2 regions of the Rhizobium sp. WSM4643 genome follow, and region 2 is predicted to be linked to the other one. Evidence: predicted binding sites of a transcription regulator. Region 2 holds the regulator's gene; the other holds the start of a gene.
What was found. The regulator HrcA, encoded in region 2, represses chaperone genes, less so after heat shock. The targets are predictions, from matches to a motif close to GTTAGCACTCNCNNNNNGNGAGTGCTAAC.
Positions count from the first base shown of each region.

Region 1: a site for HrcA is predicted at 15,574-15,602, ahead of groES (co-chaperone GroES). Genes of this name have one in related genera too.

Region 1 is NZ_CP104040.1:510,795-528,523, forward strand. It holds gene N1937_RS02505 (DNA-3-methyladenine glycosylase I) at 139-768, shown strand; gene N1937_RS02510 (hypothetical protein) at 765-1,268, shown strand; gene N1937_RS02515 (HAD family hydrolase) at 1,290-1,994, opposite strand; gene N1937_RS02520 (hypothetical protein) at 2,051-2,374, shown strand; gene N1937_RS02525 (aldo/keto reductase) at 2,495-3,544, shown strand; gene copM (CopM family metallochaperone) at 3,798-4,157, opposite strand; gene N1937_RS02535 (hypothetical protein) at 4,232-4,594, opposite strand; gene N1937_RS02540 (hypothetical protein) at 4,652-5,413, opposite strand; gene hisS (histidine--tRNA ligase) at 5,543-7,114, shown strand; gene N1937_RS02550 (ATP phosphoribosyltransferase regulatory subunit) at 7,295-8,416, shown strand; gene hisG (ATP phosphoribosyltransferase) at 8,413-9,108, shown strand; gene N1937_RS02560 (DoxX family protein) at 9,187-9,603, opposite strand; gene N1937_RS02565 (glutathione binding-like protein) at 9,915-10,625, shown strand; gene N1937_RS02570 (transposase) at 10,803-11,309, opposite strand; gene N1937_RS02575 (hypothetical protein) at 11,380-12,111, opposite strand; gene N1937_RS02580 (hypothetical protein) at 12,335-12,781, opposite strand; gene groL (chaperonin GroEL) at 13,504-15,147, opposite strand; gene groES (co-chaperone GroES) at 15,220-15,516, opposite strand; gene N1937_RS02595 (TIGR01459 family HAD-type hydrolase) at 15,910-16,758, shown strand; gene N1937_RS02600 (bifunctional riboflavin kinase/FAD synthetase) at 16,790-17,729, shown strand, end outside.
Region 2 is NZ_CP104040.1:1,251-14,285, forward strand. It holds gene dnaA (chromosomal replication initiator protein DnaA) at 1-301, shown strand, start outside; gene N1937_RS00010 (saccharopine dehydrogenase family protein) at 437-1,519, shown strand; gene hemW (radical SAM family heme chaperone HemW) at 1,587-2,789, opposite strand; gene rdgB (RdgB/HAM1 family non-canonical purine NTP pyrophosphatase) at 2,799-3,443, opposite strand; gene N1937_RS00025 (VOC family protein) at 3,444-3,869, opposite strand; gene rph (ribonuclease PH) at 3,866-4,585, opposite strand; gene hrcA (heat-inducible transcriptional repressor HrcA) at 4,714-5,802, shown strand; gene grpE (nucleotide exchange factor GrpE) at 5,913-6,545, shown strand; gene N1937_RS00045 (nucleoside hydrolase) at 6,587-7,531, opposite strand; gene N1937_RS00050 (Hsp20 family protein) at 7,809-8,234, shown strand; gene N1937_RS00055 (DUF1150 family protein) at 8,282-8,539, shown strand; gene N1937_RS00060 (DUF2277 domain-containing protein) at 8,912-9,178, opposite strand; gene trmB (tRNA (guanine(46)-N(7))-methyltransferase TrmB) at 9,410-10,114, opposite strand; gene metK (methionine adenosyltransferase) at 10,111-11,364, opposite strand; gene N1937_RS00075 (helix-turn-helix domain-containing protein) at 11,543-11,959, opposite strand; gene lnt (apolipoprotein N-acyltransferase) at 12,112-13,035, opposite strand, start outside.

The DNA.
Region 1 (17,729 bases), 510 kb from region 2:
AAGATCGATTCATGAAAAGCCGACCGATCGGATAAACTTTTCGTCAGGGTTACCGTTCGGTTTGGAAAGACGGTTTGCAAATGGTAAGGCCGGAATCAAGACCGGAGAACGAAGCGGACCCCCGCAGAATGAAGGATCATGAGCGCGACAGGCATCATCATCGGCGAGGACGGCAGGAGCCGCTGCCACTGGCACGCCAATCTGCCCGACTATCTCAGGTATCATGACGAGGAATGGGGCCGCCCCGTCACCGACGACGTCCGCCTCTTCGAGAAGATCTGCCTCGAAGGTTTCCAGTCCGGCCTTTCCTGGCTGACCATCCTGCGCAAGCGCGAGAATTTCCGCGCCGCCTTTTCAGGTTTCGATTTCGAGAAGGTCGCCCTCTTCGGCGAAGGCGATGTCGCGCGCTGCCTTGCCGATGCCGGCATCATCCGTCATCGCGGCAAGATCGTCTCGACCATCAACAATGCCAAGCGTGCAATAGAACTCAGGGACGAATTCGGCTCGCTCGCCCATTATTTCTGGCGCTACGAACCCGACCATAACGAGCGGCCGGCAGTCGTCGATCGTGATCACATCGTCGCCAATCCGACGACGCCGACATCCGTGGTCATTTCTAAGGATCTGAAGAAACGCGGCTGGACCTTTGTCGGCCCGACCACAGTTTATGCTTTCATGCAGGCGATGGGTCTCGTCAACGATCATCTGGAAGGCTGCTTCTGCCGGCCCGAGGTCGAGGCGATGCGCACCGCCCTGGTTCGCCCATGAAAGATTACTCCGTGAGAACATTGATCGCCGCCGCCGCCCTTTTCCTCCTGACGGTCTCCGCCATGGCGCAGACGCCGCAGCTCGATCCCGGAGAGAAGCTGGAGAAGCTGCAGTTTCCGGCCGTCACCATGCAGTTGAAGGGCTGGACGAAGTTCGGCAATGGCCATGTCTATACGCTGCCGGTGCGCGCCGGCCAGCACATGAAGATCAGTTTTTCCAGCAAGAGCAAATTTGCCTTCCTGGCGATCTTCGACCTGTCGAAACCGGATGACGAGGCCTTCTTCGGCACCGACGAGGACGGCATGAGCTTCGAGACGACAGTCAAGGAAAACGCCACCTGGCTGCTGCGTCCCTATTATTCCAAGGTCTCGCCTCGACGCGGCCTCGGCGCTCCCTTCAGCATCCTGATCGAGCCGCTGGCGGCTGCCTCGCAGCAGCCGAAACCGCCGGCCGAGCCGGAGCGCCCGTCGCTATTTCCAAAGGCGCCCGCCAAGCAATGAGATAAGAGCTGCAAGCGCAGCTTATGAAAGGCGGTCGATCAGGTCGCGCAATTCGCCGAGATGGCCGATCTTGCGGAAACGTGGCGCTTCCGTCGGCTCGTCGACATGTTCCAGCACCCAGGTCAGTTCGTGTGGCACGAAGACGCCGTAGCTGCCGGCGGCAAGTGCCGGCACGATGTCGGATTTCAGCGAATTGCCGACCATCATCGCCCGTTCCGGCCCGTCGCCGACCTTGGCGAAGATGCGACGATAGGTGACGGCCGTCTTGTCGGAGACGATCTCAACGGCATCGAAGAAGTCGCCGAGCCCGGATTGAGCGAGCTTGCGCTCCTGATCGAAGAGATCGCCCTTGGTGATCATGACAAGCAGGTACTTGCCGGCAAGCGCCTCCAGCGTATCGCGCACATGCGGCAGGGTCTCGACCGGATGGTTAAGAAGATCCCGGCCGGTATCGAGGATCTTGGCGATCACGCTCGCCGGGACCTTGCCCTCGGTGATTTCGATCGCGGTCTCGATCATCGACAGCGTGAAGCCCTTGATGCCGAAGCCGTAGTGGCGAAGGTTGCGTTTCTCGGCCTCTAGCAGCCGTTCGGAAATCTTCGGTCCTTCGGCGAAATCGGCAAGAAGCCTGGTGAAATGCGCTTCCGTCAGCCGGTAATATTGTTCGTTCTGCCAGAGTGTATCGTCGGCATCGAAACCAATCGTGGTCAGTGGTCGCGTCGTCATATGCGTACCTCTAGAGCATATCGCGCAAAACTGTGCCGCGGTTTTGCGATAACGACATGCGTAAAAACAAGGACCTAAAGCGCGAGAGCGAATCTGAAAGACCGCGCCGCGCTTTAGGGCACGATGCCGAAAAGTGTGAGCGGTTTTCGGGCGACATCATGCTCTCACTTTTTAACTTAGAACAGGATTCAGATTTTAGGCCGACCCGACCTAAATCATCCTGTTCTGGAAATATCGCCGGCAATCTATCGGCCGCCTGGTCGAGACAAGGACGTTCGCCGTTACAGCGCCGCGCGTCTTTTCAGACGCGCAAAGGACGCTGTAACACTTTGAATTGCGACATGCGCGGCGTTGAAAAGCGCCGCCGCCGCACTACATGAAAATCGCCTCACCTTGCAGCCAGCCACGGCTGTGCCTGTCATATGCAGGCCAATAATCAAAAAATGAAGTTCTTGAGTTCGCAAGCCCCTCTTGCGGCAGACACAAAGGAATTTTCCACGATGCGTTACAATCAACTCGGAAATACGGGACTTTTCGTCTCGGAAATCTGCCTGGGCACGATGACCTTCGGCGAAGCCAAACAGGGCAGCACCTGGGGCGCCATCGCCGACGTCGACCAGAACGCCGCCGACCGGATCGTCGGGCGCTCGCTTGCATCAGGCGTCAATTTCATCGACACGGCCGACGTCTATTCATCCGGCGAGTCCGAAAGGCTGCTCGGCCAGGCGCTGAAGAACCTCGATGTGCCGCGCAAGGACGTCGTCATCGCTACCAAGGTCTACGGCGTCATGGGTGACAAGCCGAACGACCGCGGCGCCTCGCGTGGCCACATCATGGATTCGGTCGAGGCGAGCCTCAAGCGGCTGCAGACCGATCATATCGACCTCTATCAGATCCACGCCACTGATACAGTGACGCCGATCGAGGAGACGCTGCGCGCTCTGGACGACCTCGTTTCCCGTGGTCTCGTGCGTTATATCGGCGTCTCCAACTGGCAGGCCTGGCGCATTTCCAAGGCGCTCGGCCTGTCGGAACGCCGCGGCTTTGCCCGCTTCGAGACAGTACAGGCCTATTACTCCATCGCCGGCCGCGATCTCGAGCGCGACATCGTGCCGATGATGCAGGAGGAAAAGCTCGGCCTGATGGTCTGGTCGCCGCTCGCCGGCGGTCTGCTCTCCGGCAAGTATGGTCCCGGCGCGCCCGGCAATGGTGAAGGCCGCCGCGCCAGTTTCGATTTCCCGCCCGTCGACAAGGACAAGGCCTGGGCCTGTGTCGCCGTCATGCGCGAAGTCGCCGAAAAACACGGCGTCAGCGTCGCCACCGTGGCGCTCGCCTATATCCTCGCCAAGCCCTTCGTCACCACAGTCATCATCGGCGCCAAGCGGGTCGATCAGCTCGACCAGAACCTTGCCGCCGTCAAGCTGAAGCTCGATGAAGACGATATGAAGAGGCTCGACGAGGTGAGCGCGCTTGCTCCGGAATATCCGGGCTGGATGCTGGCGCGACAGGGTGCCGGCCGTCGCCCGGCCGATTTCGAGCCGAAGGACTGACGTTACCGGCGTTGTGCCCCTGCTGTCCGGTTTGCGCGAATGGCTGCCCCTCACTCTAACCCCCTCCCCGTAAAAACGGGGCGAGGGGACGTGCCCTGCGAGAGGTGGCGGGGGACGGAGAGGTCGCGGCATATCCCCTTCGCGCCGCGTGCAGGGAGAAGGTGCCGGCAGGCGGAAGGGGCTGGTCGAGCATGACGAAAGAGTCTGGGAACGCCTGACATTTCCGGCGTTCCCCTTTTCCGTCAACGATCGACTACTTGCCCTGGGCCTTGAGCCAGGCATTCATCTCGGCGATCTCGGCTTCCTGCGCCTTGACGACGGCTTCGGCGAGCTTGCGGATATCGGGATCTTTTCCGTATTGCAGCTCGATCTTGGCCATATCGATCGCGCCCTGATGGTGCGGGATCATGCCGCGGACGAAATCCGCATCGGCATCGCCGCTATACTCGATCATCATATCCTTGTGCATCTTGGCATTCGCCTCGCTGAAGGCGTGGCTTGCCGCATCGTGGTTGCCCATCGGCTTGCTCATGTCCATCGGCTTGTCTTCGGCAAGGACGGGAGCGGCGACGATGGTGAGCATTGCGGTGAGGGCGATGATTTTCAAAGACATGAGAGTTCCTTCCTCTGTCTGACAATAGGTCTTCCAGGCGGCCGGGCCGCCCATTCTGCATGGAAAGCGTTGTCTCAGGACAGTCGGGGAGGGGGCGGCTGCGGCACCGGCTTGTCGTCGTCCAGGGCGCGGGCAGGCGCCGGGGCGGGGTAGCCGAAAATGGGCTTTCCGCCATCCATGACCGTCACCGCCGCTGGCAGCAACAGGCAGGCGGCGCAAAGCGGCATATGCGCGGAATTGCCGCTGGCGCAGGGGTCCTTCAAGGGATCGGCCTTATCAGCCATCCAAGGCCTTTCCATGCCTGCCATCTCATGATGCATGCCGGTTTCGATGGCGGCTGCATTCATCGACGCACAGGTTGGACAGCCCGCCCATGCGGACATGGCGCTAAAGATCAGCCAGCTAAGAAACATCGTGATGAGGGCAAGCATGCGCATGCCGTTTTATAGGCGAATGCCTGATACAAGCCAAGGCGACCGGCGGTCACATCCCGGTCACCAAGCGGCCATGACCTTGTGCTCGATCCTATAATCCTTGCTCTCTTCACCCAGTGGCGCGACCGGCCATGTCCATGCGGCTTTTGCCGGCGGCGGCAAGACGCCATGCAGCAGGTCGGCCTCTTCATGCGTCTTGCCGTTGCGGTCGATGACGGCATAGGCGATGTCGGTCACCAGGCAGCTGCGGCAGGGAAGTCCCGCAAGCCCGGTCAGATGTGCCGCGATCAGCCTTTCCACCGTGTCTTCAGGCATTCGCCCGGCCTCGGCCTCATGGCGTCGTTTCACGCCGCGACCGATCTGTGACAAGAGGTTGGCGGAAACCACAAAATCGAGATAGGGCACGCGGCGCAGGAAGCCGAGCGGTTCGGGTTCGCAGCCGGCAACAAGCTCATCATATCCGGAGAGATCGCGCTCGATCAGCCGGACATTGCGATAGAATTTGGCCGACAGCCACAGGCGCACCGAGGCGAGATGAACGAGGTCGACCAGGACGACGGTGTCGAAATCTCGCGCCAACGCTTCGATCGGCACGTCGCGCAACAAGCCGGAGCCGAGGACGACGGCGGTCCGCTTCCGCCTGAGGTTGGACGTTGCCGCAAGGATCGCCTTCCGGCTCATCTCCTCATGTTCGGCCCAATCCGCCGTGCAGCGCCCGGCCCGCGACCAGAGATTGACCGAATGGCGGATGAACTTTCGATGCGGCTTGCCGGTCAGCGGCAAGGTCGCGGCATAGAGAAGCGCCTCGGTGATCATGAGCATATCCGCATTTCTGAGGGAACTCCTTCGTTCAATCGATTCTCGCAGCCACATCAAGACCCTTCGCCCTTGCCGCTCCCCGCCCAATCCGCTAGGAAACCGCCACTGTCACAGTCAGTGGAATCCCCGGAAATGAACGACAAGCAGAAGAAACCGCAAAAGCTCAAGGCCCGCCTGCCGCGCGGCTTCGTCGACCGGACGGCCGGCGATATCCGCGCCGTCAACGAGATGACGGCAAAGATCCGGGAAGTCTATGAGCATTATGGTTTCGATCCGCTCGAAACGCCGCTATTCGAATATACCGATGCGCTCGGCAAGTTCCTGCCCGACAGCGACCGGCCGAACGAGGGCGTGTTCTCGCTGCAGGACGATGACGAGCAATGGATGTCGCTGCGTTACGACCTGACGGCGCCGCTCGCCCGTCATGTCGCCGAGAATTTCAACGAGATCCAGCTGCCCTATCGCACTTATCGCGCCGGCTACGTCTTCCGCAACGAGAAGCCGGGCCCGGGCCGTTTCCGCCAGTTCATGCAGTTCGATGCCGATACCGTCGGCGCGCCTGGTGTTCAGGCCGATGCCGAAATGTGCATGATGATGGCCGATACGCTGGAAGCCCTCGGCATCAAGCGCGGCGATTATGTCATCCGCGTCAATAACCGCAAGGTTCTGGATGGTGTGCTCGAGGCGATCGGTCTCGGCGGCGACGACAAGGCCGGCCAGCGGCTGAACGTGCTGCGGGCTATCGACAAGCTCGACAAGTTCGGCCCGGAAGGCGTGGCATTGCTGCTTGGTCCCGGCCGCAAAGATGAATCCGGCGACTTCACCAAGGGCGCTGGTCTCGATAAGGAGCAGATCGACAAGGTACTGTTCTTTGTCGGCATCACGGACTATGCCGAAAGCGCTCTCCGTCTCACCGAACTGGTTGCCGGAACCGCCAGGGGTGGCGAAGGCGTCGAGGAGCTGAATTTCATCGGTGCGCTGGTGACCAGCGCCGGCTATGGCCCTGACCGCATCAAGATCGACCCCTCCGTCGTGCGCGGCCTCGAATATTATACCGGCCCGGTCTATGAGGCCGAACTGACCTTCGACGTCACCAATGAAAAGGGCGAGAAAGTCGTCTTCGGTTCGGTCGGCGGCGGCGGTCGTTATGACGGCCTCGTCTCCCGCTTCATGGGCCAGCCGGTTCCGGCGACGGGCTTTTCGATCGGCGTCTCCAGGCTGATGACGGCGCTGAAGAACCTCGGCAAGCTCGGCGCCAGCGAGGTCATCGAGCCGGTGCTGGTGACCGTCATGGACGGCGATGTCGAGGCGATGGGCCGCTACCAGAAGATGACGCAGGAACTGCGCGCCGCCGGCATTCGCGCCGAGATGTTCCAGGGCAACTGGAAGAAGTTCGGCAACCAGCTGAAATATGCCGATCGCCGCGGCTGCCCCGTCGCCATCATCCAGGGCGGCGACGAGCGCGAGACAGGCGTCGTGCAGATCAAGGATCTGATCGAAGGCAAGCGGCTCTCCGGCGAGATCGAGGACAATGCCAGCTGGCGCGAAGCGCGGGTGGCACAGGAGACGGCGCCGGAAGCCGACCTCGTCGCCAAGGTCAGGGAGATCCTTGCTGCGCAGGCCGAGGATCGGAAGAGGGCGGGCTCCGGCTTCGAAACTCCATATGATCCCGCTCAAGCCGGTGACACAGATGACGATGTTTGAGAGAAATCTCCCCTTCTCCCCTCGGGGAGAAGGTGGCCCGAAGGGTCGGATGAGGGGGCACCGCGGCAGAAGCTGTCCTTCGCTTGCCGCTCAGGACATTCGTCGTTTACACTCCTCATCCCCCTCATCTGCCCTGTCGGGCATCTTCTCCCCGCTGGGGAGAAGAGGGAAGTTCAGCCAATGCCCCTGATCAATCTCCCCGAATTCGCCAACGACCTCATCGCCGAATTCGATGCGCGCAACGCCGAGCGCATCGATACGCCTGTCATTCAGCCGGCCGAGCCTTTCCTTGATATTGCCGGCGAAGATCTGCGTCGCCGCATCTTCATGACGGAGAGCGAAACCGGCGCCAGCCTCTGCCTGCGTCCCGAATTCACTATTCCCGTCTGTCTGCGTCACATCGAGACGGCGACCGGCACGCCGAAGCGTTATGCCTATCTCGGCGAGGTTTTCCGCCAGCGTCGCGACGGCGCCAATGAATTCTATCAGGCCGGCATCGAGGATCTTGGCGATATCGACCTGTCAAACGCCGACGCCCGCGCCATCGGCGATGCCACCGGCATTCTCGCCCGCTTGCTGCCGGGCCGGCGCTTAGCCGTGACATTGGGCGACCAGGCAGTCTTCGAGGCCGTCGTCCAGGCGCTCGGCCTGCCGCTCGGCTGGCAGAAGCGCCTGATCCACGCCTTCGGCAGTATGACGCAACTGGAAGCACTGCTTGCCAGCCTCGTCAGCCCGCAATTCGTCACCGGGCTGGACGACGATATCGCCAGGCTTGTCGCATCGGGCGACGAGCAGGCGCTGGTCGCCCATCTCGAGCGGGAGATGCAGAAGACCGGCTATTCGACGAATGCCGGCCGCTCGGCTCTGGAGATCGCCCGACGGCTCAAGGAAAAGCTCATCCTGTCCGAAACGCGCCTCGACGATGCAGCCTTCCACGTGCTGGAAGAATTTCTGTCGCTCGACGTGCCGCTGGTCAATGCTTCCGCAGCCCTTTCCGGTTTCGCCGATGCTGCCGGCCTGAAACTCGGCAATGCGCTTTCCCGCTTTAATGGCCGCGTTGCAGCACTTTACAACGCCGGCGTCGATCTTTCCTGCCTCGACTACCGCGCCGCCTTCGGACGGCCGCTCGACTATTACACCGGCCTCGTCTTCGAGGTGACGGTGGAAGGCTCGACCGCGGTGCTCGCCGGCGGCGGCCGTTTCGACCGGCTCCTGACCTTCCTCGGTGCGACGGACCGCATCCCGGCCGTCGGCTTCTCCTTCTGGCTCGACCGCATCGAAACCGAAAGGGCAGCCGCATGACCATCACCATCGCGCTTCCCTCCAAGGGCCGGATGAAGGAAGACGCTTCGGCGATCTTCGAACGTGCCGGCATGACGATTTCTGCGGTCGGCAACGATCGCTCCTATCGCGGCCGCGTCGAAGGCTGGGATGATGTGGAGATCGCCTTCCTCTCGGCTTCCGAAATCTCCCGTGAAATCGGCAATGGCACCGTCGATTTCGGCGTCACCGGCGAGGATCTGATGCGGGAGGGTTTTGCCGAGGTCGACAAACGCGTCGAATTCTGTGCCCGTCTCGGCTTCGGCCATGCCGATGTCGTCGTCGCCGTGCCGGAGATCTGGTTCGATGTCGACACCATGGCCGATCTCGTCGATGTCGCCGCCGATTTCCGCGCCCGCCACGGCCGACGCCTAGCCATCGCCACCAAATACTGGCGGCTGACCCAGCAGTTCTTTTCGAGCCAGCACGGCATCCAGCTTTATCGCATCGTCGAAAGCCTGGGCGCTACCGAGGGCGCTCCCGCCGCAGGCTCGGCCGATATCATCGTCGATATCACCTCCACCGGCTCGACGCTGCGCGCCAATCACCTGAAGGTGCTCCAGGACGGTGTCATCCTGCATTCGCAGGCCTGCCTCGTGCGTGCCCGCAAGGAAAACCACGCCGGTGAACCCGCCGTGCAAGCAATCATTGAGGCAGTGCGCGCGGCCCTCTGATCCCGGCCATTCAGGCACAAGAAAACCCGCCGTCGGATGACGGCGGGTTTCGTATTTGCGGGAGGATGTCTGCTGGTATCAGGCGGCCACGTAGGCGCCGCGGCGGGCATCGAGCGAGTAGGCGCCGGCACCGACGGTGGCGAGCAGTATGTACGCGCCGGCCAGCGTGATATTCTTCATGACCATGATCTGGTTGAGAATGTTCACGAGTTCCGTGCCGCTTGCGTAGGGCAGGTGGAAGGCAATGCCCGTGAAGACACAGAAGGCGGCGAGCAGCCAACCGGCAATGCGGACCTGGAAGCCTGTGAGAACCGCAAGGCCGGCCAGCAGTTCGAAAAGGCCTGCGACATAGGCCAGCAGGGATGCTGCCGGCAGGCCGGCACCGGCGATCATGCCCGCAGTACCGGCAGGATCGGTTAGCTTCATGAAGCCGGAAACGATGAACATGAAGGAAAGCAGGATACGGGCAATCAGGATGATGACGTTGTTCGACATGGACGTTGGCTCCGTTTGAAGGACTTTGGAGATCTCGGTGCCCGGCACCGCTTCGACCTCGGATGCGTCTATGTCGCTCTTTTCTTGCGTTGTGGAAAGATAAACGAAAGGGGACAGTTCGTTCACTAATATGGAACGATCTCGAAAGTGCGTCGTGTTCGACTGAATTCATGCGACGCGTTTAGATCTTTGTTGTCATGCAGTCGTTGTCCCAAAACCGCTGCGCACTTTTGGCGACATGCATTGGCTGCCCCCCGCTTGCCTTTGCCGAGCCGGGTCTTTTATGGTCGACTGATAACATGGAGAATCCGATGGCAGATCTGTCCGCATTTCCGATCACGACGCGCTGGCCGGCGAAAAATCCCGACATCATCCAGCTCTATTCCCTGCAGACCCCGAATGGGGTGAAGGTATCCGTCGCCCTGGAAGAGCTCGGGCTAGCCTATGAGCCGCATTATATTTCCTTCGCCGCCAACGAGCAGAAGTCGCCGGAATTCGAATCTCTCAACCCGAATGGTCGCATCCCGGCAATCATCGATCCGAACGGGCCGGACGGGAAGCCGATCGGCCTTTTCGAATCCGGCGCCATTCTGCTTTATCTCGCGGAAAAAACCGGCAAGCTCATCCCTACCGATGCCGTCGGCCGATATGAAACCATCCAGTGGGTGTTTTTCCAGATGGCGGGCATCGGCCCGATGTTCGGCCAGTTTGGACATTTTTATAAATTCGCCGCCGACAAGGTCGCCAACAATTCCTACCCGGTGGAGCGTTATCGCGATGAATCCAAACGCCTGCTCGGCGTGCTCGAAGACCGCCTGAAAGGTCGCCAGTGGATCATGGGCGACCTCTATACGATCGCCGACATCACCACCTTCACCTGGGTTCGTGGCGCCGACATCTTCTATGGCGGCCGCGAGGTGCTCGAATATGCGAAATTCCCCGCCGTCTCGGATTGGCTGGAGCGCTGCATCGCTCGTCCGGCAAGTGCCAGGGGCCTCAATATACCGGCCAAGCCGGAGTAACGAACGACCCAAGAGATCGCCGATCCCGGCCCCTCATCCGGCTGCTGCCACCGGGGTCGAGCCACGGGTCTCGACCCGTCCTTCGGACCCCGGTAAACGGGGCGAAGGGACCATGCCGCAAGCTGTCCGTGTCCCGTCTACCTATCGCAGGGCACGTCCCCTCGCCCCGCGAGCGGGCTAGGGCATATACATATCTCGCAAAGCCCATCCATCGGCGACGGCTCGAAAGTATTTGAGGCCGTTGAAGAAGGTGATTGGGCCCGGCGGCTTGGCCGAGGCGTAGCCGTTCCAGCCGCCGAGCTTGGCGATGATCCAGGCGGCCCAAGCCAGCGAGGCCTTAGAGTGGGGATTGGACTGCAGCTTGGTTGTGCCCTTGAAACGGCTTTCGAGGGCGGCGAGGGTATCGATCTCGGCTGCCGTGAAGGTCAGGCTTGCCGGCTGGTGATCGCCGCCGCTGCGGGCTTGGACGAGCTGGAGGACGATTGCTGCGGCCTTGGCGGCGATGGCGACGAGCTTTTCCAGCCGTGCCGCCAGATGCAACTGGCTGTCCTCGATCTTGAAGCCTTGGTTCTTCATCACCCGAAAGAACTGCTCGATCATCCAGCGCTGCTTGTACCAGGCGACGATCTGCCAGGCATCGGCCGGGCTGCTGAGCCAATGGGTGGTCAGGAGCAGCCAGTGCAAGGGCTCGACACCGTCGGGGGCGGCCGGTTCAACGATCTCGACCCAGCTCAGCCTGACGCCATCGGGCAGGCTAGGCCTCTCGCAGGTTTTGCGGCCGCCGGATCGTCGCTTCGCCGAAGCGCAGGCACACCGTCGCCTGCCGCGCCGGACGGTCGGCGCGCTCGCGCAGATCAATCGTCTGAGTATCGCAAAACGCCACCGTTTCGACCGCGCGGCGCAGTTTGGAACCGTCGATGAGCGCATGGTCATGCATGACGCGCGACAAAAGATCGAAGCGCCGATCGGGCAGGCGCGCCCACATGATGAAGAAGTCACCCTCCCGGTCGGCGATCGCCGTGACCCGGGCCGCACGCGAAAGCACCAGTTTGGCCGCCTCTGCCGTCTCCACCCAGCGCCGCGATTCCTTTTCGTTCAACGGCCGCTCGGCATGCGGCGTAAGCTCTTCGCTACCCCGCGTCCAGACCCGGCCGCCCACCAGGCCAAGGCAGCTGCCGGTGTCGGCATCGAGCGCCAGCATCGGATGCAGCAAAAGGCCAAAGCAATTGCCTTTTTTGATCTTGCCCAATTCCCGCCGGCTGTCCGGCGTCGTCGCAAACTTGATCTCGCTGGTGTCCTGCAGCGCCAGCACGTGGCGACCCTCAACCGCAGACCGGGTCTCCTGGCTCCAGCCGGCAATGATCTCTTCCACGCTCACCGCACTGTTGTTGAGAAAACGCCCGAACCGGATCTCCTGCGAATGGTTGCCCCCGGCCAACTGGCGAAGGCAAACCGTCTCGCGCAGCACAATGCGACGGAGCAGCACCGCCCCCCTTTATCGAGACGACGATCTCCAAACCGGCCCAACGAAAAATCATGCCCTACATCCATCGGCGACGCTCCCAAATCAAAACATCGCCAAAACAATCATACGGCCCGCAGTAAAGGAATCCGACCCCCGCAAACCGAGTCAATCCGTCGCACCGACTTATGTATATGCCCTAGCGCGAGCGGGGAGAGGGTTAGGGTGAGGGGCAGCCATTCCACCCTTATCGCCGGCTTGAGATCTGCTTTGCGCCTGCCAGCTTGAAGCGCGGAAAGAGGAAGACGCCGACCATGCTGCCGCTGTATTTCTGCTCTAGCCCGTGGGACTCGCCCATGCAGAAGAGCGGCTGGCGAAAGCCGTTCGGCATGTTGATTGTCGTCGAAAAACAGAAGGAGGAGCAGCGGGTTGCCGCCTGCTCGAACAGCTCCAATATGTGGCTGCGGTCCTTGGCATCGTAGCAGCGGATCAGGCTTAGGAGTCCGCATTCCTGTGCGGCAAGGCCGTGCAGCATTGCGCTCCATTCGCCGAGACGAAGCATGCCGCTCGAAAAATCGCCCGTCCAGGCTTCGGAAACGGAAAACTGTGCCAGCATCTCGTGATTTTGATTGGCGTCATCAAACGAGCCGGGCGTTAGCGGTTCGGCTGCATTGGCTCTGGCGATGTTAAACAAGGCGTTCTCCCGTTCGGATGCGGCTCCTCGGCCGCACGCTCGGCAAACACAAAGAAGCAGGATCACGCAGCAGCGGGCATGATGCCCGCGCTTACCTTCGGCGGTTATTGCCACGGCCATCTGGCCTCCGTAACCGGAGCCCTCGAAGCCGAACGTTAACGTATCGCTTTCCGCGCTCCGGCCTCGTCTATCGCCGAGCGCGTTTGAAGTGCAGCGCGGATTTATAGGGGCTTTTGGACAAACGGCAACGGCTTTTTAAGGGGTCTTCGGATCGCCTCATTTCTTAGGATGCCTGCATCTTCGGCCTGTTTCGCGAGAATTGGCACAGGAAGATCATCTTTGAGAGTGTTGCAAACGTTTTCACTCTGCGTCAGGTCGGAAATCGTACCGCAACGCAGTGATCTCTCGCATGTCGCTAGACTGAGAAAGGCGCGGGCAACGCAAGCCTAGCGCAAGTTTCGCCCCCTGGGGTTGCAACAGAGGGCCGGATAAACGTTTCGTCGGCCATGCCAGTCAGTGTGCCGCACGTCGAATCGCTTTGGGCAAAAGAAAAGGGCGACCCGAGAGCCGCCCTTCCTATTCCGGATGCCGGAATGGTAGTCAGTGATGGCTTTCGCCTATCACATCATGTCCATTCCGCCAGTTCAGCGCGCTTGACGCGCTCAACCATCTTTAAATGATGGGCGGATTCATGAACGATGCTGTGAAAGGCCGTTGGCCTATCACATCATGTCCATTCCGCCCATGCCGCCCATGCCGCCCGGCATGCCGCCGCCAGCCGATTCTTTCTTCGGCAGTTCGGCGATCATGGCTTCGGTGGTGATCAGCAGCGATGCAACAGAAGCAGCGTTCTGCAGCGCCGTGCGAACGACCTTGAGCGGGTCGACGATACCCATGGCGATCATGTCGCCATATTCGGATGTCTGGGCGTTGTAGCCAAAGTTGTCTTCGTTCTTGTCGAGGACCTTGCCGACAACGATCGAGGCTTCGTCGCCTGCGTTTTCAGCGATCTGACGAACGAGCGACTGCAGGGCGCGGCGAACGATATTGATGCCGGCTTCCTGGTCGTCGTTTACACCCTTGACGGTGATCTTCGTGGAGGAGCGGAGCAGAGCGATACCGCCGCCGGGGACGATACCTTCCTGAACAGCAGCGCGGGTCGCGTTGAGCGCGTCGTCGATGCGGTCCTTCTTCTCCTTCACTTCGACTTCGGTCGAGCCGCCGACGCGGATGACGGCAACGCCGCCAGCGAGCTTGGCAAGACGTTCCTGCAGCTTCTCGCGATCGTAGTCGGAGGTGGTTTCTTCGATCTGCGCCTTGATCTGGGCAACACGGCCTTCGATGTCGGACTTGGCGCCCGAACCGTCGACGATCGTGGTGTTTTCCTTGGAGATCGAAACCTTCTTGGCACGGCCGAGCATGTCGAGCGTGACGGATTCGAGCTTGATGCCGAGATCTTCGGAAATGACCGTACCGCCCGTCAGGATGGCGATGTCTTCGAGCATGGCCTTGCGGCGGTCGCCGAAGCCAGGCGCCTTGACGGCAGCGATCTTGAGGCCGCCGCGCAGCTTGTTGACGACGAGCGTTGCGAGGGCTTCGCCTTCGACGTCTTCAGCGACGATGAGGAGCGGCTTGCCGGTCTGGACGACGGCTTCGAGAACCGGCAGCATCGACTGCAGGTTCGACAGCTTCTTCTCGTGGAGGAGAATGAAGACGTCTTCGAGGTCGGCGATCATCTTTTCCGGATTGGTGACGAAGTAGGGGCTGAGGTAGCCGCGGTCGAACTGCATGCCTTCGACGACTTCGAGTTCGGTTTCGGCGGTCTTGGCTTCTTCGACGGTGATGACACCTTCGTTGCCGACCTTCTGCATGGCTTCAGCAATGTCGAGACCGACCTGCTTGTCGCCATTTGCCGAAATCGTGCCGACCTGTGCAACTTCTTCCGAGGTGGAGATCTTCTTGGCCTTGGCCTGGAGATCCTTCACGACGTCGGCAACAGCAAGATCGATGCCGCGCTTCAGATCCATCGGGTTCATACCGGCTGCAACGGCCTTGTTGCCTTCGCGAACGATCGCCTGGGCAAGAACGGTAGCCGTCGTGGTGCCGTCGCCGGCGATGTCGTTGGTCTTCGAAGCAACTTCGCGGACCATCTGGGCGCCCATGTTTTCGAACTTGTCTTCGAGTTCGATTTCCTTGGCGACGGAAACGCCGTCCTTGGTGATGCGCGGCGCGCCGAAGGACTTGTCGATGATGACGTTACGACCCTTGGGGCCGAGCGTGACCTTCACTGCATCGGCGAGAATGTCGACGCCGCGCAGCATTTTTTCGCGCGCGGTGCGGCCAAACTTGATTTCTTTAGATGCCATATTAGTAACTCCTGAATTCGAGTTGTTCGGGCAAAACGCCCGTCAGCCATTTCGGGAAAGCAGGTCGGCCGATCAGCCGATGATGCCCATGATGTCGGCTTCCTTCATGATCAGAAGGTCTTCGCCGTCGATCTTGACTTCGGTGCCGGACCACTTGCCGAACAGGATGCGGTCGCCAGCCTTGACGTCGAGTGCGACGACCTTGCCGGACTCATCGCGTGCGCCGGAGCCGACGGCGACGATTTCGCCTTCCTGCGGCTTTTCCTTGGCGGTATCGGGAATGATGATGCCGCCCTTGGTCTTGGCTTCGGACTCAACGCGGCGAACAACGACGCGGTCGTGAAGGGGGCGGAAGTTGGTGCTTGCCATTGTCTAATCCCTCGATCGAATGACATTCGCGGACCGGAGTGGCCCACATGGATAGATGTTAGCACTCCCTTGCGGTGAGTGCTAGCGACGAGCATTTAGGGATGGCTCCGAAAGGAGTCAATGAGAGCAGTCACGAATTTTTGTGCCGGAATTGTGAAGAGGCTTGAGAATAGTCTGAGATTGCGGCCGAAACGCCGGCGCGGTCGAACTTTGCCGAAGTCGTCCGCCGTCGGCGAGCTGCCGCTTCGGGATAATCGTCAAACCCTTGCCGATCCGCACACTCGGATCGCCTTCCCGAGTTCTTCGCAGGAGCCGGGCAGCGAAGAAATTTCCTTGCCATCGCCTTGCGCCTTTGCAATGTCACCGGTGACTGAAGCAAATCGGGAAATCGGAATGGCCAGGCGGATAGAAAACTTCTCGGAGATATCAGGTCACTATGATGTGGTGCTCTGCGATGTCTGGGGCGTCGTTCACAACGGCGTCGATCCGTTCCCGAAGGCGGCCGCAGCCCTTGAAGCGGCGCGCGAGAACGGCGTCGCCGTCGTCCTCATCACCAATTCGCCGCGCCTTTCCTGGCAGGTGGTCGAGCAGCTGCGCCATATCGGCGTTCCCGACAGCGCCTATGACAGGATCGTCACCTCTGGCGACGTCACGCGCGGGCTGATCGCCGAAGGGCCGAAGACCGTCTTTCTGCTCGGCCCCGAGCGCGACAAAGCGCTACTCGAAGGCATTGGCGTCGAACGCCGGCCGGCGGGCGAAGCGCAATCGCTGGTCTGCACCGGCTTTTTCGACGACGAGACGGAGAAGCCGGAAGATTACACCGATATTCTTCTTGATTTCAAAGCCCGCGACGTGCCGATGATCTGCGCCAATCCCGACCTCATTGTCGAGCGCGGCCATCGCATCATCCCCTGCGCCGGCGCTATGGCCGCCTACTACCAGCAGCTCGGCGGCAGTACCCGCATCGCCGGCAAACCGCACCGGCCGATCTACGAGGCAACGCTTGCGGTGGCCCGCGAGCTTCGCGGCGATTTCCCCGTCGAGCGCGTGCTGGCGATCGGCGACGGCATGCCGACCGATGTGCGCGGCGCCTTGAATTACGGCCTCGACCTTCTCTACATCAGCGGCGGTATCCACGCCAAGGAATACACCCTCAACGGCGAAACCGACGAGGCGATCCTCAACGCCTATCTCGAACGGGAAAACGCCGCGCCGAAGTGGTGGATGCCCCGCCTTGCATGAAGACACGCCTTGCATGAAGAGAAGCCAGCCGATGACCGTCTTCCACCGCAATGAAACCCGCGAACCCCTACCCGCCCATCTGAAGGGCGGCGTCATTGCCATCGGCAATTTCGACGGCGTGCACCGCGGCCATCAGTCGGTGCTGAACCGAGCGCTCGAAATCTCCAAGGCGCGCGGCATCCCCGCTTTGGTGCTGACCTTCGAGCCGCATCCGCGCACGGTCTTCCGGCCGCAGACGCCGGTCTTTCGGCTGACGCCGGCGCCCCTGAAGGCCCGCATCCTGGAAACGCTGGGTTTCAGCGCCGTCATCGAGTATCCCTTCGATTACGAATTCTCGCAGCGCTCGGCCGATGATTTCATCCATTCGATCCTGAAGGATTGGCTCGGCGCTTCCGAAGTCGTCACCGGCTTCGATTTCCATTTTGGCCGCGGCCGCGAGGGCGGTCCCGCCTTCCTGATGAATGCCGGCAATACCTACGGCTTCGGCGTCACCCTGATCGATGCCTTCCGCGACGAAAACGCCGATGTCGTCTCTTCGAGCCATATCCGCGCGCTCCTCAATGAGGGCAATGTCAGCGAAGCCGCCGGCATGCTCGGTTACCGCTATACGGTGGAAGCCGAGGTGATCGACGGCGAAAAGCTCGGCCGCCAACTCGGTTTCCCGACGGCCAACATGCGCCTGCCGCCGGAGGTCGATCTTGCCGCCGGCATCTACGCCGTCCGCTTTCGCCGTCAGGACGGCACGCTCCACGACGCCGTCGCAAGCTACGGCCGCCGTCCGACGGTGACGGAAAACGGCGCGCCGCTGCTCGAAACCTATCTTTTCGATTTCAACGGCGATCTCTACGGCCAGCTCTGCTCCGTCTCCTTCTTCGGCTATATCAGACCTGAGCTGAAATTCGACGGCCTCGATCCGCTGGTCGCCCAGATCAAGCGCGACGAGGAAGAGGCGAGGGCACTGCTTGCGGGTG
Region 2 (13,035 bases):
CGGCGAGCCCCGCCGTGTACGCATCGAGGATATCCAGCGCATCGTCGCAAGGCACTACAATGTCTCGCGCCAGGAACTGGTCTCGAACCGTCGCACCCGCGTCATCGTCAAGCCGCGCCAGATCGCCATGTATCTGTCGAAGACGCTGACGCCGCGCTCCTTCCCGGAGATCGGCCGCCGTTTCGGCGGGCGCGATCATACGACCGTGCTGCACGCCGTGCGCAAGATCGAAGAGCTGATTTCGGGAGACACCAAGCTTTCGCACGAAGTCGAGCTTCTGAAGCGGCTGATCAACGAATAATCGGCGGTTTTCCAAAAAATCGACGGCCGGAAGCGATTCCGGCCGTTTTCCTTTATAAGTTTTTTATTCTATACCTCCCGCGCATCACGTGCATATCAAAGACTGAAGCGCCAAAACGGCGCGTGGGAGGAATGAATGAGTTTTGAAAAGATCGCCGTTTTCGGCCTGGGCAAGGTCGGACGGCTGGCGGCGACGCTTTTGCATGAAGGCGGCTTCGAGGTCATCGGCGTCGATGCGCAATTGCCGCTGAGCGACGTCCCTTTCAAGTGCCGCACCGGCGATATCTCCGATCTCCAGGTGATCGGCGAACTGCTCTCGAATGTCGAGGCTGTGCTCTCCTGCCTGCCCTACCATCTGAACATCGAGCTGGCGCGCGCCGCCCATCTTGCCGGCATCCATTATTTCGATCTGACCGAAGACGTTCCCACAACCAATTTCATCATCGAGCTGTCGAAGACATCACGCGGCCTGATGGCGCCGCAATGCGGCCTGGCGCCGGGTTTTGTCGGCATCGTCGGCGCAAGCCTGGCCGACGGCTTCGATCGCTGCCGGTCGATCCGCATGCGCGTCGGCGCCCTGCCGCAGCATCCGACTGGACTGCTCGGTTACGCCTTCAATTGGTCGCCCGAAGGCGTCGTCAATGAATATCTGAACGACTGCGAGGTCATCGAGGGCGGCGTGCGCAAGCTTGTCTCGCCGATGGAATGGCACGAGACCGTCTATGTCGGCGGCGTCAAGCTCGAAGCCTTCACGACGTCCGGCGGCCTTGGCACTATGTGCGACACCATGCTCGGCAAGATCGACAATCTCGATTACAAGACCATGCGTTATCCCGGCCATATGGAGCTGATGAATTTCTTCTTCCACGAGCTGTTGATGCGCGACAAGCGCAAGCTCGCCGGCGAGATCCTGACCAATGCCAAGCCGCCGGTCGAAGACGACGTCGTCTATGTCCATGTCGCCGCTGAAGGCACCGAGAATGGCAGCCTGCGCCGCAAGGAGTTCGTGCGCGCCTATTACCCGATCGAGATTGCCGGCGCGCGCCGCACGGCGATCGCCTGGACCACGTCAGCCTCCGTCGTCGCCGTCATCGAGATGGTCCGCGACGGCCTGCTGCCGACGACCGGCTTCCTGCACCAGGAGCATATTCCGTTGGAGATGTTCCTGAAGACGCCGACCGGCAGCCTCTTCAAGGCGGGTGCGACCAGCCACGGCTAAGAAATAGTCTCCGGTGCGGCGGCAATATCAATGCCGCCGCACCGAAAACCAATCCGTCGTATCGGTGTCAGCAGGCGAGATCGGCGACGACCGAATCGAGGATCAGCATGCCGGATGGCGTGCAGCGCAGGCGTGAATTGCCGATCCGCTCGATGAACTTGTGTTCGAGCAGGAATTCCTCGCGCTTCGGATCGAGGTCGCGGCCGGAAAGCTGCTGCCAGCGGGCGAGATCGACGCCTTCCCTGAGCCTCAACCCCATCAGCAGCAGCTCGTCGGACTGTTCCTCGAAGCCGAGCCGCTCCTCGTCGAGAATGCCGTGCCCATCACGCTCGACCATGTCGAGCCAGGCTTCCGGCTTGCGCTCGGTCGCGGTCGCGAGCTTCTCGGGGCCACGCGTCAGCCGGCCGTGGGCGCCTGGGCCGATACCGGCATAATCGCCGTAGCGCCAGTAGGTCAGGTTATGCCGGCTTTCAGCACCCGGCCGGGCATGATTGGAGACCTCATAGGCCGGCATGCCCTCGCGCGCCGTGATCTCCTGCGTCGCCTCGTAGAGCAATGCCGATTGCTCGCCGTCCGGCACGACCAGCTTGCCGGCCTTGTGCAGGCCGTAGAAGGGCGTGCCTTCCTCGATGGTCAGCTGATAGAGCGAAAGATGGTCGACCGCGTAGGAGATCGCCTCCTTCAGTTCCTTTTCCCAGTCCTCGACTGTCTGGTCGGGCCGGGCATAGATCAGGTCGAAGGACATGCGCGGAAAGATGTCGCGCGCCAGCCTTATCGCCTTCAGCGCGTCGGCGACATCATGCAGCCGGCCGAGGAATTTCAGATCCCGGTCGTTCAGCGCCTGCACCCCAAGCGAGACGCGGTTGACGCCGGCTGCTCGGTAGCCGCGGAAACGTTCGGCCTCGACGCTTGAAGGGTTGGCCTCCATGGTGACCTCGATGCCATCTGGCACATGCCAGTGCCGCGCAATGCCATCGAGAATGGCGGAAACCGTTTCCGGCTTCATCAGCGACGGCGTGCCGCCCCCCAGGAAGATGCTTGTCACCGTCTTCGGCCCACTGAGCGACCGGACCGCCGCCATCTCCTTCAGGAAGGCAGATGTAAAACGCTCCTGGTCCACCGGCTGGTGGCGCACATGGCTGTTGAAGTCGCAATAGGGGCACTTCGCCGCGCAGAAGGGCCAATGCACATAGACGCCGAAGCCCGGCTCGCCGGTATCAGGCAGCAGGGCCGCATCGCGCGAGGTGCTTGGCGTATCGAAATTGCCCACAGACCGACTCTATGCCTCCAGGCAGGTTTCGACAAAGAGTTTGAAGGCACGGGCCCGGTGCGACAGCGCTTGCGGCTTGCCGACGTTCCAGCCGTGTTTTTCCTCGCCGCTCATTTCCCCGAAGGTGATGTCGTAGCCCGCAGGCTGGAAGACCGGATCGTAGCCGAAACCCTGCGTGCCGCGCGGCGGCCAGACGACGCTGCCTTCCACCTCACCGCGGAACAGCTCCGTATGCCCATCCGGCCAGGCAAGGCAGAGCACGCTGATGAAACGCGCCCTGCGCTGTTCCGGCTTTGTCGCGCCCGCATCCTGCAGCGCCTTTTCCACCTTCGCCATCGCCATGTCGAAATCGCGCGTGCCGTGAGATGTCTCCGCCCAATTGGCGGTGTAGACACCAGGATCGCCGCCAAGCGCGTCCACCACCAGCCCGGAATCGTCCGAAAGCGCCGGCATGCCTGATGCATTGGCCGAGGCGACCGCCTTGATCGTCGCATTCTCTTCGAAGCTCGTGCCCGTCTCATCCGGTTCGACGAAGTTCAGCTCGGCTGCGGATCTGGCGGTGAAGCCGAGCGGCCCGATCAATTCCTGGATCTCGCGGATCTTGCCGGCATTGTGGCTGGCGACGACGATGGTCTTCGTTTCAAGCTTGCGCATTCAGATATCCTGTTCGATGCCCCAGATTTTAGCCTCCGCGCATTCCAGGCTGTTGCCGGCCGGATCGCGGAAATAGATCGAGCGGCCGCCGTTCGGCCAGCGCACCTCGGATTCGATCGCAACGCCCGCCGCCGACAGCCGTTCGGCCATGGCATCGATATTGCGGCCGGACACCCGGAAACAGGCGTGGCCTTGGCCGTTCGTGCCGTGCGGCGGCACCTGCAGTGCTTCGGGTGCCGGCGGCTTCACCGTTTCCTCGGGATTGAAGATCAACAGAACGCCGGGCCCACAGCGGAAGAAGACATGCCGGTTGGCGGCCCGCGCGATCTTTTCAAGCCCGAGAACGTCTTCGTAAAACGTCTCGGCCTTATCGAGATCCCGCGCATAGAGCGCCGTTTCCAACATGCCTTCCAGCATGGGGTTCATCCTTCGACGGCTTGCTTCTGCAGCGCCACGAGTTCGCCGATGCCGTTTCTGGCCAGCTGCATCAGCGAGGTGAATTCGCCCTCACTGAACGGCGTGCCTTCGGCGGTGCCCTGGATCTCGACGATCCCACCGGTGCCCGTCATGACGAAGTTCGCATCGGTCTCGGCCGAGGAATCCTCGAGGTAATCGAGATCGATCACCGGCTGGCTGGCAAAGATACCGCAGGAAATGGCGGCGACATGATCCTTCAGGACCCGGTCGACCTTGATCATGTTGCGGCTTTCCATCCATTTCAGGCAGTCGTAAAGCGCGATCCAGCCGCCGGTGATCGAGGCGGTCCGCGTGCCGCCATCGGCCTGGATGACGTCGCAATCGAGCGTGATCTGCCGTTCGCCGAGCGCCTGCAGGTCGACGACGGCGCGCAGCGACCGGCCGATCAGCCGCTGGATTTCCTGGGTGCGGCCGCCCTGCTTGCCGGCGGCGGCTTCGCGCTTCATGCGTTCGCCGGTCGCCCGCGGCAGCATGCCGTATTCGGCCGTGACCCAGCCCTTGCCGGAATTGCGCAGCCATGGCGGCGTCTTTTCTTCGAGGCTCGCCGTGCAGAGTACATGCGTATCGCCGAATTTCACCAGGCAGGAGCCTTCCGCATGCTTGGAAAAATTGCGCTCGAACGAGACCTTGCGCATCTGGTCGATTTTTCTGCCTGAAGGCCGCATTCTTATCTCCTGGGGTTTATTTGACCGCTTCTACGATTGGCGGCGCTCATTTGCAAATTCCCTTTTGCCACGGGTGTGAGTTTGACTTACTTTTCGGGAAGTATCATCAGCATGGGTTTGAAAGCTTCATGGGCATCAGGTCGACGTCGGTTTCGGATGCCGTAGCTGCGCTGGACGAGCGCTCCAGGGAAATTTTTCGTCGCATCGTCGAAGGTTACCTGGAAAGCGGCGAGCCGCTCGGTTCGCGCAACCTGTCCCGTATCCTGCCGATGTCGCTGTCGCCGGCCTCGGTGCGCAACGTCATGAGCGATCTCGAAGAGCTCGGCCTGATCTATTCGCCGCATGTCAGCGCCGGCCGGCTGCCGACCCAGATCGGCCTGCGCTTCTTCGTCGATGCCTTCATGCAGGTCGGCGACCTCTCCGCCGAGGAGCGCGCCAACATCGACCGTCAGCTGCGGGCCGAAAGCGGCGGCAATCCCGTTGAATCGATGATGAACGAGGCAAGCCGCATGTTATCGGGCATTTCGCGCGGCGCGGGCCTCGTCATCACCTCGAAAAGCGATCCGGTGCTGAAACATGTCGAGTTCATCCGGCTCGAACCGACAAAGGCGCTGGCCGTGCTCGTCGGCGATCATGATCAGGTGGAAAACCGCATTATCGAGCTGCCGGCGGGCGTCACGTCCTCGCAGCTGACGGAGGCGGCGAATTTTCTCAATGCCCATATGTCCGGCCAGACCCTGCCGGAGCTCCGCAAACAATTGAGCCGCCTGAAGGACGACGTCCGTCACGAGCTCGATGCCCTGTCGCGCGATCTGGTCGAGCGCGGCATTGCTGTCTGGGCTGGGAGCCCGGATGAGGGGAAGCCGACGCAGCTGATCATCCGCGGCCGCGCCAACCTGCTCGAAGGCCTCGCCGGCGCCGACGATCTCGACCGGCTGCGGCTGCTGTTTGATGATCTCGAGAAGAAGGACAGCCTGATCGAGATCCTCAATCTCGCCGAAAGCGGTCCGGGTGTGCGCATCTTCATCGGTTCGGAAAACAAGCTCTTCTCGCTGTCCGGCTCATCGCTCATCGTCGCACCCTATCGTGACGACGACGATCGCATCGTCGGTGCCGTCGGGGTCATCGGCCCGACGCGGCTCAATTATTCCCGCATCGTGCCGATGGTGGACTATACAGCCCAGCTCGTCTCCCGCCTTTCGCGCAATCAGCTTTGATGCGCGGCAATCAGTCACGCGGAATTTTCGCTTCTTTGTCACGCAGACTTGATTTTTTTCGGTCAAACCTCGATATCGGGCGCATCTGAAGACACCAACCGGAGACCGTCATGACCGATGACACGACGAAAAACGGACCTGACGCAACTGCGGCCGATGCCGCAGCCGACGCTGCCGCCTACGTCGAGAACGAAACTGCGCAGCAAGAGCCCGCCCAGCCGGACCCGATCGAGCTTCTGAAAGCCGAAAACGGCGAACTGCGCGACCGCTATTTGCGCCTTGCTGCCGAGATGGACAATCTGCGCCGGCGCACCGAGCGCGAGGTAAAGGATGCCAAGTCCTATTCCGTCGCCGGCTTTGCTCGTGACATGCTCGCCGTCTCGGACAATCTGCGCCGCGCGCTCGATGCCATCCCTCCGGAGACCAAGGCTGCCGCCGATGCCGGCCTGAGCACGCTGATCGAGGGTGTCGAGATGACCGAGCGCGCCATGCTGTCGGCTCTCGAGCGCCACGGCGTTCGCAAGCTTGAGCCGGTTGGCCAGAAGTTCGATCCGAATTTCCATCAGGCAATGTTCGAGGTGCCGAACCCCGACGTGCCGAACAATACGGTCGTGCAGGTCGTGCAGGCGGGCTTCTCCATCGGCGAGCGCGTGCTGCGCCCGGCCATGGTCGGCGTCGCCAAGGGCGGCCCGAAGCCGACCGAAGCCGAAACCAACTCCGTCTTCGACGAGAAAGACGCCTGATATCCCTTCCTTCTGCTCGTGCAGAAGGGAAAGCCGAAGCGTTAGATGCGGGCGAAGCGTTCGATCAGCAGATCGAAAAAGCCATCCGCATCGACATGGCGCATGACCTTGGCGTTGCGCTTGCGCTCGGTCACATGCCACCAGTCGACGACCGTCATGCCGACGGTGAGTTCGGACTGGACCTCGATCTCGACATTGCAGTCGCGGCCCTGGAAAAGTTCCGGCTTCAGCAGATAGGCGACAACGGTCGGGTCGTGCAGCGGCCCGCCGTCGGAACCGTATTTCTCGATGTCGAAGCGTTCGAAGAATTCCAGCATCTCGACCATGGCCTTTGCCGGCGCCGTGCCGATCTCGGCCATGCGTTTCACCCGGTCCTTGCGGGTCAGCAATTGATGCGTCACATCAAGCGGCATCATCACGATCGGAACGCCTGAGCGGAAGACGATGTCGGCCGCCTCCGGATCGACATAGATGTTGAATTCGGCCGCCGGCGTGATGTTGCCGCCCTCGAAGAAGCCCCCGCCCATCATCACCAGTTCGCGGATGCGGGGGACGATGTCGGGCGCCTTCTGAAAGGCCATGCCGATATTGGTGAGCGGCCCGAGCGTGCACAGCGTCACCATGCCTTCCGGCTCGCGGCGGAACGTCTCGATGATGAAGTCGACGGCGTGGCCAGGCTGCAGCGCCATCGTCGGCTCGCTGAGTTCCGGACCGTCGAGGCCGGTCTTGCCGTGCACATGTTCGGCCGTCACCAGCTTGCGGGCGATCGGTGCGTCGGCGCCGACGAAAACCTTGGTCTCCGTCCGGCCGCAGAGTTCGCAGACGATGCGCGCATTGCGGCTGGTGAGCGGAAGCGGCACGTTGCCGGCGACCGTCGTGATCCCCAGCACCTCCAACTCATCGGGACTGCCGAAGGCCAGCATGATGGCGGCCGCGTCGTCCTGGCCAGGATCCGTGTCGATGATGATCTTTCTTGCGCTTGCCATTCCGATGGTTCCATCCTCGCACTGCGTGTTACCGGGCATGCACCGATTTCTTCACGTCCCGTCACAAATCAGCACAATCCGCGCGGGCATGTTTTGATGCGAGGCAGCAGCCGGTTTGTCAAGGAAAGAGCCTGACGTCAGCTTAAAATTGAGAAGGTGGCGCCGACACGCAGCACCCCATGCCTTGCAGCGCCGGGCTCTTGTCCCCATATTAGCGGCATCCGGATGCTGCACTGAAGGTCCGGGATGGTCGCTTGCGCCAAGGACTTGAAAAGAGATGAGCCGCATTACCCCTTTCGCCAGCCCGCTGCTTCTGGGCTTCGATGCCATGGAAAAGACGCTGGAGCGCATTTCCAAGACGAGCGACGGATATCCGCCTTATAATATCGAACGCATCGGCGCCGACAGCGGCGCGCCGGAGCGTCTGCGCATCACCCTTGCCGTGGCTGGCTTCAGCGAGGAGGAACTTGATGTCTCCATTGAGGAGAACCAGCTTCTGATCCGCGGCCGCCAGGTCGAACAGGGCGAGCGGGACTATCTCTATCGCGGTATCGCCGCCCGCCAGTTCCAGCGTACCTTCGTTCTTGCCGACGGCATGCAGGTGCTGGGTGCGGCCCTGAAGAACGGGCTGCTCTCCGTCGATCTAATTCGCCCGGAACCTGCGCGCATGGTCAAGAAAATTAACATTTCGGTCTCACAGTAGCACAACGGTTTGTCGAACCGTTGGTCCCTTCTCCCGGAGGAACAGGAATGTTGATGAAAGAAGCCACGTCTCACTTGACCAAATCCGAGCTTGCCCACATCGGCAACGGCGAGGTCGCCTATATCAGAAAAATGCGGACCGATGAGGTCGCCAAGTGCTTTCCCGAGGCGCCGGATATCGATCCGACCGTCGATCTCTGGGCGCTCTTCGGCGCCGACGGCACGCCCATCCTGCTGACGGATAATCGCTCCAGCACCTTCTTCAAGGCTGCCGAGGACGAATTGAAGACGGTCAGCCTGCACTGACCGTCAAGACCGTCTGCTCCGTTTCACTGCTTGCGGTGCACGGTCGCTCTATTCGATTTCGCTGCGATCGGGACGGATGTCGCGACATATGCGCGTAGCCGTCTTCCGGCGCCGTACCTGCGATGACGTTGAAAATTCCAGGATCCGGTAGCAACTGAATGAATCGAACTCATTGAAGATGCCGACCTCTCATCGGGAACTAAGCACTCTGGCCAAGAAATTATGGGCAAGCTACGCTTGGCATTCTTGTGCCGCTGAGCAGATTTTCCTGATTTGAATCCTGACAAGCCCAAGGGTTGTCCGCTCCGGGCCGAGACCCGTCAGTAGACCAGTTGAGGCGTGATTGAGATCTCCTATCCGTGCCAGGCTCTCTCACCCGAACCGCACCGCCGTTCTCGCGCGCGCCTTTGCCGCTACCTCCTCGCGATCACGAGGAGGTTGGGACGTTTCCATCGAATCGAGCAGCTCGCGGGCGCATGCCGCGATCGAACTGACCGCGCGCTCGAATGCGACCTCATTGCGCTTCGACGGTTTGGTCGTTCCGCTCACCTTCCGTACAAACTGGAGCGCCGCATCGTGGATCTCCTCGTCAGTCGCCGGCGGATCGAAATTGAACAGGGGTTTTATATTTCGGCACATGACTTGCTCCCGGTCATTGTCTCTCTTCTATTTGAGAGGAGGGTGACCAGCACAGAAAATAGTCGCGCGAGCGCTAATGGCAACCGGTCCAACGGCGGGTCTCTCCGCGTCGCAAGGCACGGCGCAGCTCCTCCAGTTCGGTTTTTTTGTCGCTGTCGGCATCAGACCGGCGTCCCAGGCGATTGCTCACGCGAAGAACATCACGGCGCGTTCGCCGACTTGCGGGCAGCCTCAGATCTTCCTGAATGTCAGATAGGCCGAAGACCGGCCCTCGCGCCGCGCCTTGGCCTCGTAGCGTGTGCTCGGCCAGCCCTCATAGGGGGTCAGCCAATCGGCTGCATTGTCGGCCATCCATTCGAAACCGCCATGGTCGCGGCATTTGATCAGTGTCCAGTTCACATAGGTGTCGATGTCGGAGGCGAAGCAGAACAGGCCGCCGGGCTTCAACACGCGATGAAAGCGGCCGAGATTGGTCTTCGAGACGAAGCGCCGTTTCCAGTGCTTCCGCTTCGGCCAGGGGTCGGGATAGAGCAGATCGATTTGATCGAGTGAACCGTCCGGCAGCCAGTCGAGCAGTTGCGTCGCGTCGTCATTATAGACGCGGATATTGGAGGCGCTGGTCTCGCCGATCCGCGACAACAGCTTCTGCATGGAATTGACGAAGGGTTCGACGCCGATGAAGCCGGTCGAAGGCATCTCCAGCGCGCGGTGGATCAGGTGCTCGCCGCCGCCGAAACCGATTTCCAGCCGCAATCTCTCGACCGGGATCGGGAAGAGGGATGATGTCAGCGGCTCCGGGGGAGCCGCCGTCAGATCGATAAGGAACGCCGGAAGCAGACTGTTCAGCGTCTCCGCTTGCTGTTCACGCAGGGCCTTTCCCTTACGGCGACCGAAGAAAGCTTCGGTCGCCCGGCCCCGGCGCTCCATATCCGTCATGCAGCAGCCTTGGTCTTGACGGCTTCCTTGAGCGCCTTCACGAGGTCCGTGCGCTCCCAGGAGAACGAGCCGTCGCGTCCGGCCTTGCGGCCGAAATGGCCATAAGCCGAGGTCTTGGCATAGATCGGCTTGTTGAGGTCGAGATGGCGGCGGATGCCCGACGGCGACAGGTCCATGTTCTGGCGGATTGCGGCTTCGACCTGATCCTCGCTGATGCCATTGCCGGTACCGTGCAGGTCGACATAGATCGACAGCGGCTGAGCAACACCGATGGCGTAGGAGAGTTGGATCGTGCAGCGGTCGGCAAGGCCGGCGGCAACGACGTTCTTGGCAAGATAGCGGGCAGCATAGGCCGCCGAACGGTCGACCTTCGTCGTGTCCTTGCCGGAGAATGCACCGCCGCCATGCGGAGCGGCGCCGCCGTAGGTGTCGACGATGATCTTGCGGCCGGTGAGGCCCGCATCGCCGTCCGGTCCGCCGATGACGAACTTGCCGGTCGGGTTGATGTACCAGTTGCAATCGTCGGCGATCTTCAGCTCGCCGAGCGCTTCGCGGATATAGGGCTCAACGACGGCGCGGACCTTGTTCGAATCCCAGCTCTCGTCGAGATGCTGGGTCGAAAGCACGATCGAGGTTGCTTCCGACGGCTTGCCGTCGACGTAACGCACGGTCACCTGGCTCTTGGCGTCGGGGCCGAGCTTGGCAACTTCTCCGTCGCCCTTCTTGCGGGCAACTGCGAGCAGCTGCAGGATCTTGTGGGAATAATAGATCGGCGCCGGCATCAGGTCCGGCGTTTCGCGGCAGGCATAACCGAACATGATGCCCTGGTCGCCGGCACCCTCGTCGCCCTGCTGGTCGGCGGCGCTGTCGACGCCCTGCGCGATATCGGCCGACTGCGAGTGCAAGAGCACGTCGATCTTTGCCTTCTTCCAGTGGAAGCCGTCCTGCTCGTAGCCGATATCCTTGATGGCGCGGCGGGCGGCGGCCTTGAACTTCGACGGGTTGATGACGTCCTTGCCGTCCTTGTCCTTCTTCATCAGGCTCGGCGGCAGGCGAACTTCGCCGGCGATGACGACGCGGTTGGTCGTCGCCAGCGTCTCGCAGGCAATGCGCACGCCCCACGGATTGACGCCGGTCTTGGCCGCTTCGCGGTAGACCAGATCGACGATCTCGTCGGAGATGCGGTCACAGACTTTGTCCGGATGACCTTCGGCAACAGATTCGCTGGTAAAGAGATAATTCGCGCGCATTTCGGGATTCCCCTCAAAGAATAAAAGCCAGCTAGTAGGTACTCAGTTCGAGGGCCGATGACAAGCGCAGAAGGACATAAATATATCTTTATATCTGTGGCAAAGTGACAAATTTTGCCCCAAAAACGCAAAAAAGGCGGCCTTTCGACCGCCTTTCGAATTCTGCACCGGTCTTGGTTCAGTCGGCGTCGGCTTCAGCCGCCAAGGCTTTCACCAGCTCCACGACCTTGCGGCGAACCTTGGGATCGGAAATCTTGACGAAGGCGCGGTTGAGCTGCAGTCCTTCCGAGGAAGACAGGAAATCGACGACGTAATTCGAGCTGGAGGCTTCCATGCCGCCGCCGCCGGCAGAATGTTCGCCGGGCGCGTCCTCGAAGAAAAACGACACCGGAACATTGAGGATGTTCGAGATGTTCTGCAGACGGCTTGCGCCGACGCGGTTGGTGCCCTTTTCGTATTTCTGGATCTGCTGGAAGGTGATGCCAAGGCTTTCGCCAAGCTTTTCCTGGCTCATGCCCAGCATCGTACGACGGAGGCGAATACGGCTGCCAACATGGATGTCGATCGGATTCGGCTTCTTTTTGTTTTCAATCATGGTCGTGCCCTAGCTAAGAATTTCAACCTGTTTCTAACCGGCATGCCCCAGATCCATCCCAAAACGCCACGTTGCAAGAGGTGAGGAACCCACCTTCGAACATACGTTAAGAACGCCGATTGTCATCACTATGCAATTTTAGGGGTTTTTGGTCAATTCAACCCGGAAATAAAACCCCTGCGAGAAATTAGCGCAATCAGAATCAGCAACGCCTCGGTCAACCAGAAGTATGTTTGCTGGGGGTATGTCGTTCCGAGTCCCGCGCCGATGCTATCGAGCGTTGCATCGATGAAGCCGGTTTCCCCAAGATCGAGGCCCGCAATAATTTCCCCATGGGCGTTCACCAGCGCTGAAATGCCGCTATTGGCATCACGAATCAGCGGCATGCCGGTTTCAACAGCCCGTACTCGCGCCTGCTGGAAATGCTGGTAGGGGCCGGGCGTCGCGCCGAACCAGGCGTCATTGGTGATATTGAGGATCGCGTTGGCGTCTTTGATGTCGCCGGTCATTTCGTCGGGGAAAATGATCTCGTAGCAGATCAGCGGATAGAGATTGAGGCCGCCGGGCAGCGTCAGCAGGTGCCGGCTTGCCGCGGCCGAAAATCCTCCCGGTATTTCGACGACGTTCTGGATGCCGAATTCGGTGAGCACGTCCTCGAAGGGCAGGTATTCGCCGAAAGGCACCAGATGCATCTTGTCGGAGGCGCCGATGATCTGGCCGCGGCCGTCGATCACGTAGATGGAATTATAATAGCGCGTCGGAATGCCCGGTCCCATCTCCTCGGCGCGGACGGCGCCGGCGATCAGCACCTGGTTGTCATCGAGCGTATCGGCGATCCGCGTCAGCGCATCCTGGTTGTCGGTCAGGATGAAGGGGATCGAGGTTTCCGGCCAGACGATGATATCGGGTTTGCGTCCGCCATTTTTCGGTGCTTCAGCCGAAAGCTTCAGATGCGTCTCGAAGATCGCGGCGCGGTCGGCGTCGTTGTCCATCTTCGCCGCCTGGTCGATCGCCGGCTGCACCAACCGCACCACCGGCCGCTTGTCCTCCGGCAATGTGTCCGGCCGGGGCGCGAG